DNA from 3 places in the Streptomyces sp. NPDC097617 genome. Region 3 is predicted to be linked to each of the others. Evidence: riboswitches for the same ligand, from Rfam matches in the RefSeq annotation. Region 3 holds a riboswitch; each other region holds the start of a gene.
What was found. A riboswitch is a leader RNA that binds a small molecule or an ion and turns the genes downstream of it on or off. The one in region 3 is predicted to bind cyclic di-AMP.
Positions count from the first base shown of each region.

Region 1: linked by a shared signal. The riboswitch ahead of ACIQZO_RS20345 (LysM peptidoglycan-binding domain-containing M23 family metallopeptidase) and the one ahead of ACIQZO_RS35975 (transglycosylase family protein) in region 3 are both predicted to bind cyclic di-AMP.
Region 2: linked by a shared signal. The riboswitch ahead of ACIQZO_RS24445 (M23 family metallopeptidase) and the one ahead of ACIQZO_RS35975 (transglycosylase family protein) in region 3 are both predicted to bind cyclic di-AMP.

Region 1 covers NZ_JBIWCL010000012.1:43,602-46,865, reverse strand. The annotation lists gene ACIQZO_RS20355 (aspartate aminotransferase family protein) at 1-563, shown strand, start outside; gene ACIQZO_RS20350 (tyrosine-protein phosphatase) at 614-1,405, opposite strand; cyclic di-AMP (ydaO/yuaA leader) riboswitch at 1,721-1,894, shown strand; gene ACIQZO_RS20345 (LysM peptidoglycan-binding domain-containing M23 family metallopeptidase) at 1,899-2,861, shown strand; gene ACIQZO_RS20340 (SGNH/GDSL hydrolase family protein) at 3,024-3,264, shown strand, end outside.
Region 2 covers NZ_JBIWCL010000016.1:75,428-78,691, reverse strand. The annotation lists gene ACIQZO_RS24455 (M16 family metallopeptidase) at 1-386, shown strand, start outside; gene ACIQZO_RS24450 (M16 family metallopeptidase) at 407-1,774, shown strand; cyclic di-AMP (ydaO/yuaA leader) riboswitch at 1,992-2,151, shown strand; gene ACIQZO_RS24445 (M23 family metallopeptidase) at 2,164-2,967, shown strand; gene ACIQZO_RS24440 (GntR family transcriptional regulator) at 3,170-3,264, shown strand, end outside.
Region 3 covers NZ_JBIWCL010000033.1:77,251-80,514, reverse strand. The annotation lists gene ACIQZO_RS35985 (cytochrome P450) at 1-250, shown strand, start outside; gene ACIQZO_RS35980 (transglycosylase family protein) at 354-1,388, shown strand; cyclic di-AMP (ydaO/yuaA leader) riboswitch at 1,665-1,837, shown strand; gene ACIQZO_RS35975 (transglycosylase family protein) at 1,841-2,536, shown strand; gene eno (phosphopyruvate hydratase) at 2,822-3,264, shown strand, end outside.

The sequences.
Region 1 (3,264 bases), on a different contig from region 3:
TCGGCGCGACCCTGGGCAAGGACTGGATCTTCAAGAAGGTCTACTCGTCCATGGACCGGGTCCTCGTGCACTCGGCGAGCTTCGGCTCCAACGCCCAGGCGATGGCGGCGGGCCTCGCGGTGCTGTCCGTCATGGAGGACGAGGAGGTCGTCGCGAACGCCCGGGCCATGGGCGATTTGCTGCGCGGCCGGCTCGCCGCGCTGGTGGACGAGTACGAGCTGCTGCACGAGGTGCGGGGGCGCGGACTGATGATCGGCATCGAGTTCGGCCGGCCGTCCTCGCTGGGCCTGCGCAGCCGGTGGACCATGCTCCAGGCGGCCCGCAAGGGGCTCTTCGCGCAGATGGTCGTGGTGCCGCTGCTCCAGAAGCACCGGATCCTCACCCAGGTCTCCGGGGATCACCTGGAGGTGATCAAGCTGATCCCGCCGCTGATCGTGGACGAGCGGGACGTGGACCGGTTCGTCGGAGCGTTCCGCGAGGTCATGGACGAGGCGCACGGTGGGTCCGGGCTGATCTGGGACTTCGGCAGGACGCTGGTGAAGCAGGCCGTCGCCACGCGCTGACGGCCCGCCGACCCCGGGGGGGAACCGGTCCGGAGCGGTTCCCCGCCGCGTCAGACCAGCAGCCGGTCCCGCAACCGGTCGAGGGTCTCGGGCCGCAGCCCGAGGCCGTCCGCCAGGTAGCGGTCCACGCCGCCCCAGATCTCGTCGATGGTGTCGAAGGCGGCCATCAGGTACTCGGCGCGGGCGTCGAAGAGCGGCGCGAGCAGCTCCATCACCTCGGGGGAGCGCTCGCCCGCCGACTCGCCGGTGCGGCGCACGCGGTAGCGGCGGTGCGGCGCGTTCGACTCCAGGTAGTCCGTCACGATCGCCTCGCGCTCGACGCCGAGCGCGAGCAGGGTGACGGCGATCGACAGGCCGGCCCGGTCCTTGCCGGCCGCGCAGTGCATGAGCGCGGGGACGCTGTCCTCGGCGAGGGCGTGCACGACCCGGCCGTGCTCGGCGGTGCGCTGCCGGATGATCGCGCGGTACGAGTTCGACATCCGGGCCGCCGCCTTTCCGTCGCCCAGGATCTCGCGCAGCTGGACGAGGTCGCCGTCGCGGACCAGCCGCCAGAACTCCCGACCGTCGGCCGGGTCCGAGAGCGGGATGTTGACGTTGCGGACGCCGGGCAGGTCGACGTCGGGACCCTCCAGCGCGTGGTCGGCGCCGTTGCGGAAGTCGAAGACGGTGTGGAGGCCGAGCGAGGAGAGGAACTCTGCGTCGCTTTCGGTGGCATGCGCGAGATGTCCGCTTCGGAACAGTCGTCCTGTCATGACCGTTCGGCCATTAGAAGTCGGCAATCCGCCTACATCGCGGAAATTGCGCACTCCGGTCAGCTCCGGCTCCTGTATCTGCTGGGTCAAAACAACTCCTCCGCCACGCCTGGGTCCTCTGTCCGAATTACACTACTTGGCGCCAACTTGCCATATCCGGACGAGAGATCGGGAACGTCCCCGTGAGCCAGATCATACGGTGACCGTGAGTGCCTGATCGCTAAAGCCGAATCGCCCGGTCGGAGCGGCTGTTGGCGGTCGGGAATGGACGGAGGGTGACCGGAATTCCATCGGTCTCTGATGCCTGTTATTCCGTCAGCGAATTCACGGCTTGTTCCGCGCGGCTGCCAGGGATTACCTTCGCGATCGATCCGGGCGGACCGCCAAATCCTGCCGCCTCCCGGAAACCGCATCCGACCTAATTTCGCGCGGCAGGAGCGGGGGAACCAGGTAAGCCGCCGGCCCGGAGATCCTTCTCCGGGACGGCTCGGGGTGAAGTCGTTCATGTCCCGTACATGTACGGCCGGACATCTCCAGTCCGAACCCGACAGCTCACCTCGCAGGCGCCGGAGAGGAATTCGTCATGCCTGCAAAGGGTAAGCACCGCCGTCCCAAGTCCCTCTCCCTTTCCCGCGGTTTCGCCGTCGCCGGAACCGGTGGCGCGGCCCTCGCGCTGCCGCTGATCGGCGCCGCCGGCGCCCACGCGGCCGGTGCTCCGGCTGTCGCTCCCGCCGTGGCCCCCGTCGTGGCCGCGCAGGTCCCGGTCGCGCTGCAGGCCACGCCCGCCGCCGCCGTGCAGGCCGCGCCGTCCGTCTACACGGTCGTGCCGGGCGACTACCTCTCCAAGATCGCCGCGGAGCGCCACCTGTCCGGCGGCTGGGAGCAGCTCTACGCCGACAACCGCGAGGCCGTCGGCGGCAACCCGTCGCTGATCCACCCGGGCCTGAAGCTGGACCTCGGCGGTGCGGGCGAGGCGTCCGAGGCGGAGGCCGCCCCCGAGGCCGATGCGAAGCCGGCCGCGCAGGCCGAGCCGAACCCGGCCCGCAAGCAGGCCGAGAAGCCCGCCCGGGCGCAGCGGGAAGCCCCCGCCGAGGCTCCGGCGGAAGCCCCCGCCGAGGCTCCGGCCGCGCCGCAGTCGGCCGCCGCCTTCGTGTCCCCGGTCAGCGGCGGGATCTCCACCCAGTACAAGGTCGCGGGCAGCATGTGGTCCTCCGGCTACCACACCGGCGTCGACTTCATCGCCGGCTCGGGCACCAGCGTCAAGGCGGTGGGCGCGGGCACCGTGGTCTCCGCAGGCTGGAGCGGCTCGTACGGCAACGAGGTCGTCATCCGCCACGCGGACGGCAAGTACTCCCAGTACGCCCACCTGTCCCAGCTCTCCGTCTCCTCCGGCCAGAGCGTCACCGCGGGCCAGAGCATCGGCCTCTCCGGATCCACCGGAAACTCGACCGGCCCGCACCTCCACTTCGAGATCCGCACGAGCCCGTCCTACGGTTCGGACATGGACCCGATCGCCTACCTCCGCTCGAAGGGTGCGAGCCTCTGACGGCACCCGCCGTCGGACCGCCGACACGCGTGAGGCCGGGACCCGAGGGGGTCCCGGCCTTACGCGTACTTATTCCTTATCCCCTGCGTGGTATAGATCACGGTCCGTCAACCCCTCATTACGTTGGCGTAGGTTGGTTACGGGAGTGAAGTATGGGTTCCCGTGGCAGCGACGACGACGAAACTCAAGACCATCGGCTCGTACGCGGCGATCGGGGACAGCTTCACCGAAGGCGTGGGAGACCCGGGACCCGGGGACTCGTATCTCGGCTGGGCGGACCGGCTCGCCGTACTCCTGGCGGATCAGCGCGAGGAGCACGACTTCCGATATGCGAATCTGGCGGTGCGGGGGAAGCTCCTCGACCAGATCGTGACCGACCAGCTTCCGCGGGCCAAGGCCCTCG
Region 2 (3,264 bases), on a different contig from region 3:
TGGGCTGGCTGGACGTCAAGACCTCCAGCGGGGTCGAGATCCCCGCCATCGAGGCGGCCGTGGACGAGGAGCTCGCGCGGTTCGCCGCCGAGGGCCCGACGGCCGAGGAAATGGAGCGCGCCCAGGCGCAGCTGGAGCGCGAGTGGCTGGACCGGCTGAGCACGGTGGCCGGGCGCGCCGACGAACTGTGCCGCTTCGCGGTGCTGTTCGGCGACCCGCAGCTGGCGCTGACCGCCGTCCAGCGTGTCCTGGACATCACCGCCGAAGAGGTGCAGGCCGTGGCCGCGGCCCGACTGCGCCCGGACAACCGCGCGGTGCTCGTCTACGAGCCGATCGAGTCCGACGAGTCCGACGAGTCCGACGAGAACGAGGGGGCGGAGCAGTGAGCGACACCGCAGCCGTCACGATGACCTTCCACCCGCAGCCGCAGGCCGGCGAGCCGCAGCCGTGGGCCTTCCCGGCCCCCGACCGCGGCCGGCTGTCCAACGGCCTGACCCTGCTGCGCTGCCACCGGCCGGGCCAGCAGGTCGTCGCGGTCGAGGTCAACCTCGCCGCCCCGCTCGACGCCGAGCCCGCGGGCCTGGACGGCGTGGCGACCATCATGGCGCGGGCGCTCTCCGAGGGCACCGACAAGCACTCCGCCGAGGAGTTCGCGGCCGAGCTGGAGCGCTGCGGCGCCACCCTCGACGCGCACGCCGACCACCCGGGCATCCGGGTCTCCCTGGAGGTCCCGGCCTCCCGGCTGCCCAAGGCGCTGGGCCTGCTCGCCGAGGCGCTGCGCGCTCCCGCCTTCGCCGACGCCGAGATCGACCGGCTGGTGCGCAACCGGCTCGACGAGATCCCGCACGAGCTGGCGAACCCGCAGCGCCGCGCCGCCAAGCAGCTCTCCAAGGAGCTCTTCCCGGCCGCCCTGCGGATGTCCCGGCCGCGCCAGGGCACCGAGGAGACGGTCGCCCGGATCGACTCCTCCTCCGTACGCGCCTTCTACGAGGCCCATGTACGCCCCGCCACGGCCACCGCGGTCGTCGTCGGCGACCTGACCGGCATCGACCTGGACGCCGTGCTGGCGGACACCCTGGGCACCTGGACGGGCAACACCGCCGCGGCCCTGCCGGTGCCGCCGGTGACCGCCGACGACACCGGCCGCGTGGTCATCGTGGACCGGCCCGGCGCCGTCCAGACCCAGCTGCTCATCGGCCGGATCGGGGCGGACCGTCACGACCGGGTGTGGGCGGCCCAGGTGCTCGGCACGTACTGCCTGGGCGGCACGCTGACCTCCCGCCTGGACAAGGTGCTGCGCGAGGAGAAGGGGTACACCTACGGCGTACGCGCCTTCGGCCAGGTGCTGCGCTCCACCGAGGACGGCAAGGGCGCCTCGATGCTGGCCATCAGCGGCTCGGTGGACACCCCGAACACCGGACCGGCGCTCGAGGACCTCTGGAAGGTGCTGCGCACCCTCGCCGAGGGCGGTCTTACCGACGCCGAACGCGATGTCGCCGTGCAGAACTTGGTGGGCGTGGCCCCGCTGAAGTTCGAGACGGCGGCCTCGGTCGCGGGCACCCTGGCCGACCAGGTCGAGCAGGAACTGCCGGACGACTATCAGGCGCAGTTGTACGCACAGCTGGCCGAGACCGGCACGGTGGAGGCCACTTCGGCGGTCGTGAAGGCCTTCCCGGCGGACCGGCTGGTCACCGTCCTGGTGGGCGACGCGGCGCTCATCGAGGAGCCCGTGCGGGCGCTGGGGATCGGTGAGGTCACGGTCGTCTCCAACTGACGCTCGGGCAACGGCTCCTTGAGGGCCGGCCGAAGATTTCGGCAAGGGGTTCTGGTGACTTGTTCACCAGAACCCCTTTTGTCCGTTTAGTGGTGAGGTTGCTTTTATGTGGTGTGGCGTACGCAACAAAAAGCCGTGTCTGTTTGGCGATTGACTGATGATCCGCCTAGCGTCGTCCGTGCTGTCCGTCAGTTGTGCCCGCCGCATCCGCGGCACCGGGCAGCGATCGCCGAGTCCCCGTCAGGCGCGAGCCTGGGGAGCCGGGGACCCACATGAGTCCCTGGGGTGAATCGGACCCCCTCGCAAGAGGAGGCCCGTAGGAGACCTTCCTGCTCCGAACCCGTCAGCTAACCCGGTAGGCGAGAAGGAAGGAAAGGATCAAACCCTTCATGGCGTTTGGCAGTCGTCCCGCTGGTTCCGGTAAGCACCGTGGTTCCAGCCGTCTGAGCCGTAAGACCGCCGGTTACGCCGGTATCGCCGCGATCGCCACCACGGGTGTCGTCGGCTCCCTCGCCGCCCCGGCCTTCGCCGCGGACAACCACAGCAGCAACCTCGGCCAGGACAGCGGCCTCGGTGCCGTCGTCGTCGCCGATGAGCTCGCGGGCGACATATCCGACCAGGCCGACGCCCAGCACCGCGCCGCCGAGCAGGCCGCCGCCAAGGCGCAGGCCGAGGCCGATGCGAAGCAGCGGGCCTCGGAGGCCAAGCGCCTCGCCGAGGTCAAGGCGAAGGCCGAGCGAGAGGCCGCCGAGCGCGCCGCCCGCGAGGAGGAGCGCAAGCGCCTCAACACCTTCGTCGCCCCGGTGGACGGCTCGTACGTCAGCACGCAGTACCACGCGGGCGGCGGCATGTGGTCCTCCGGCAGCCACACGGGCATCGACTTCCACGCCGCCTCCGGTACCTCGGTCCACGCCGTCGGCGTCGGCACCGTCGTCGAGGCCGGCTGGGGTGGCGCGTACGGAAACAACGTCGTCATCAAGCACAACGACGGCACGTTCACCCAGTACGGCCACATGACCTCGCTGAACGTCTCGGTCGGCCAGCAGGTTGCCGCCGGCCAGCAGATCGGGCTGTCGGGCTCCACCGGCAACTCCAGCGGCCCGCACCTGCACTTCGAGGCCCGCACCGGCTCGCAGTACGGCTCGGACATCGACCCGCTCGCGTACCTGCGCTCGCACGGCGTCGAAGTCTGACGCTGCGGCGCAGCGCTTCCGCTCCGCCTTCTGCTTCACCGAAGACCCCGGCTCCCCGAGCCGGGGTCTTTGTGTTGCGCCCTTGTGCAAATGTTTCGCATTTTCGGCTGCTCTCGGAAATTATCGTGTGTTGCAATAGAATCGCGGCACGCGCATGTGCGTGCAATGAGGCTGGCAGTCGGAAATAGGCGGAGGTTCGGTCTTGCGTATTCCTGCGCACGCGGTATGCACAGCAATCCGCGACGACATCGTCTCCGGAGCGTTCGAGCCGGGCGCCCGGCTGACCGAGGAGGTACT
Region 3 (3,264 bases):
GTTCGCGGACCCGGATACCCTCGACCTCTCCCGGACGGACAACCAGCACCTCGGGTACGGCCACGGCATCCACTACTGCCTCGGCGCTCCGCTCGCCCGACTCGAGGGGCAGACCGCGCTCGCCACCCTGCTGACCCGCCTGCCCGATCTGGAACTCGCCGTTCCGACTCAAGACCTGCGCTGGCGTGGGGGGTTGATCATGCGAGGGCTTCGTACTCTTCCCGTTCGCTTCACGGCTCAAAACATTTGAGCGAGATCTGATTAAAAGTCAGATTCAGCTTGAACTTGTGACAATCGTTCGAAGGCCGCTAGGTTCTGCCGTTACCCCGCTGTTATGCGAAAGGTGAACCTACATGCGTTCCGGGAACGGCCGTCACAGACGCCCCCGCCAGGTCCCCGCGCTGGTCGTCACAGCCGGAGTCACTGGCTCCGCGCTGGCTCTGCCGCTGCTCGCGGCCACCAGCGCCACCGCCGCCGACACGTCCACGTGGGACAAGGTCGCCGAGTGCGAGAGCGGCGGCTCCTGGAGTGCCAACTTCGGCAGCGGAGCCTACGGCGGACTCCAGTTCACCCAGGAGGAGTGGCAGAGCGCCGGCGGTCTCGACTTCGCCGAGCGCCCCGACCTCGCGAGCCGGTCCCAGCAGATCGCGGTGGCCGAGCGGGTGCTGAACTCGACCGGACCGCAGGCGTGGCCGCTGTGCGCGGCCTCGGCCGGCCTGGACCGCCAGAGCCCCGCCGCACAGGTGGACCCCGGTCTGCCCGGCGGCCAGGGCCCCCTCCTCGCCTCGCCGTCCCGCCCGGACGATGCCGTTCCGTCCACCGCGGGCGAAAAGCCGTCCACCGACTACGGTTCGCCGACCCCGGTCCCGAGCCCGTTCGGCACCCCCTTCCTGATCCCCGACGCCCCGTCCGTCGGACTGCCCGTCATGCCCGCGCCGGACGTCCCGACGACGCCTCCGGTCGACCCGACGGCGCCGACCCTGCCGGGAGACCCGAGCACCACGCCGGCCCCGGTCGACCCGACGGCTCCCACGCTGCCGGTGGACCCGACCGCGCCGACCACGCCCGGACTGCCCCCGGTCGACCCGACGGCGCCCGTGACCCCCGGGACCCCCGGTACTCCGGAGACGACGGGGACCCTGGGTGCCACTCCCGCCGAGGGCGGCGGCAAGCACCGCGGTGCTCCGGCGGCCGAACCGTCGGGGCCCTCTGATGTCCCGTCGAACCTCACGTACACCGTTCGGGCGGGCGACAGCCTGGCGACCATCGCGGTCGCCAAGGGCGTGAAGGGCGGCTGGAACGGTCTCTACGAGGCCAACGAGCAGGTCATCGGCGAGGACGCCGATCTGATCAAGCCCGGTCAAAACCTGGATCTAACAGCAGAATAAGGACAGTTGAGATACCCGGTAAGAGTTGAATGTCGCTTTTCGGCAAGTGAGACATGCGTCTCTTCCGGTCAACTGGCGTGTCCCGCCCCGGGGCTTCCGCAAACCCTGTCCTCACCTGCGCAAACACCCCTGCGGGGAGCGCAAGTAGGGGCCGTTTCTCCCCGATGTTGCTCGTTGAACATCGGGGAGAGACCTGTCTACCTTCTGAATCGCTCGCCACCGCGGGCTCCTTCGACCGCATCGCCGAATCCTGCCGGCGGACGGGGGGAACAGTCGTCGCGTCAAGCGCCGAAGGCAGGAGCGGGGGAACCAAGGTAGGTGCCGGGAGCGGCCGTTGAGAGACGGTCACGCCACCGGCTTGGGGTTAAGACGTGCGCTAGGTCGCACGACCGGGCAACTCACTCGCCCGAACCCGACAGCTCACCTCGTAGGCGTCGGTGAGGAGAAACTCCATGCTGCTTTCCGGCAAGGGCAAGCACCGTCGCGGTTCCAAGGCTGTCCGCATCGTCACGCTCGCCGGTGTCGCCGGTGTGGCCGTGGCCGCCCCGCTGATGGCCGTGGGCTCCGCCAGCGCCGCCACCGCTTCCGAGTGGGACAAGGTCGCGCAGTGCGAGTCCGGTGGCAACTGGGCCATCAACACGGGCAACGGCTACTACGGCGGCCTGCAGTTCTCGCCCTCCACGTGGTCCGGCTACGGCGGCAAGTCGTACGCCCCGCAGGCCAACCAGGCCACCAAGGCGCAGCAGATAGCCGTCGCGGAGAAGGTCCTCAAGAGCCAGGGCAAGGGCGCCTGGCCGTCCTGCGGCAAGGGCCTGTCGGGCTCCTCCTACAACGGCGGCGGCTCCGAGACCCCGGCTCAGAACAAGCCGCAGTCGAAGCCGAAGACCGAGACGAAGAAGACCGAGACCAAGGTCGCGCCGAAGACCAAGCGCGCCGAGGCTCCGGTCACCCGCTCCGAGCGCACCGAGGCTCCGACCGCCCCGAAGACCGGCAACGGCTCGTACGAGGTCAAGCCGGGCGACACCCTGGGCACCATCGCCGAGGCCAACGGCGTCAAGGGCGGCTGGGAGAAGCTCTTCGAGCTGAACAAGGACATCGTCTCGGACGCCGACCTGATCTTCCCGGGTCAGAAGCTGAAGCTCAGCTGAACAGTGCGGCAAATGCCGCAAAACCCTGTGCGTGGCGTCGGCTGACGGCGTGCAGGATTTCACCGCCCGGTGCGTGCCCCACGCGCCGGGCGGTGCCGTGTCCGCCCCCTGAATGCCGGTGATCAAGGGACCTATGTCCCGGAAGAGGGGTATTCGGTCCCTTTTTCGTCCCAGGGTCCGGGCGGTCGGCCGGTCGAGTGCCCGGATCCGGTTAGGCTCTAGGCGGCAAGGCCATCCCACGGCCTGACACGCCACCGCACACCCAGCGTCACATCCCAGAAGGAGATGCTCGTGCCGTCCATCGACGTCGTCGTAGCCCGGGAAATCCTGGACTCCCGAGGCAACCCCACGGTCGAGGTCGAGGTGGGCCTCGACGATGGCAGCACCGGCCGTGCTGCCGTCCCGTCCGGCGCCTCCACCGGTGCATTCGAGGCCATCGAGCTCCGTGACGGTGACCCCGACCGTTACTTCGGCAAGGGTGTCGAGAAGGCCGTCCTCGCCGTCATCGAGCAGATCGGCCCGGAGCTCGTCGGCTACGACGCCACCGAGCAGCGGCTGATCGACCAGGCCATGTTCGACCTGGACGCCACCGACAACAAGGGCTCGCTCGGCGCCAACGCCATCCTCGGCGTGTCCCTGGCCGTCGCGCACGCCGCGTCCGAGGCCTCGGACCTCCCGCTCTTCCGCTACCTCGGCGGTCCGAACGCGCACCTGCTGCCCGTTCCGAT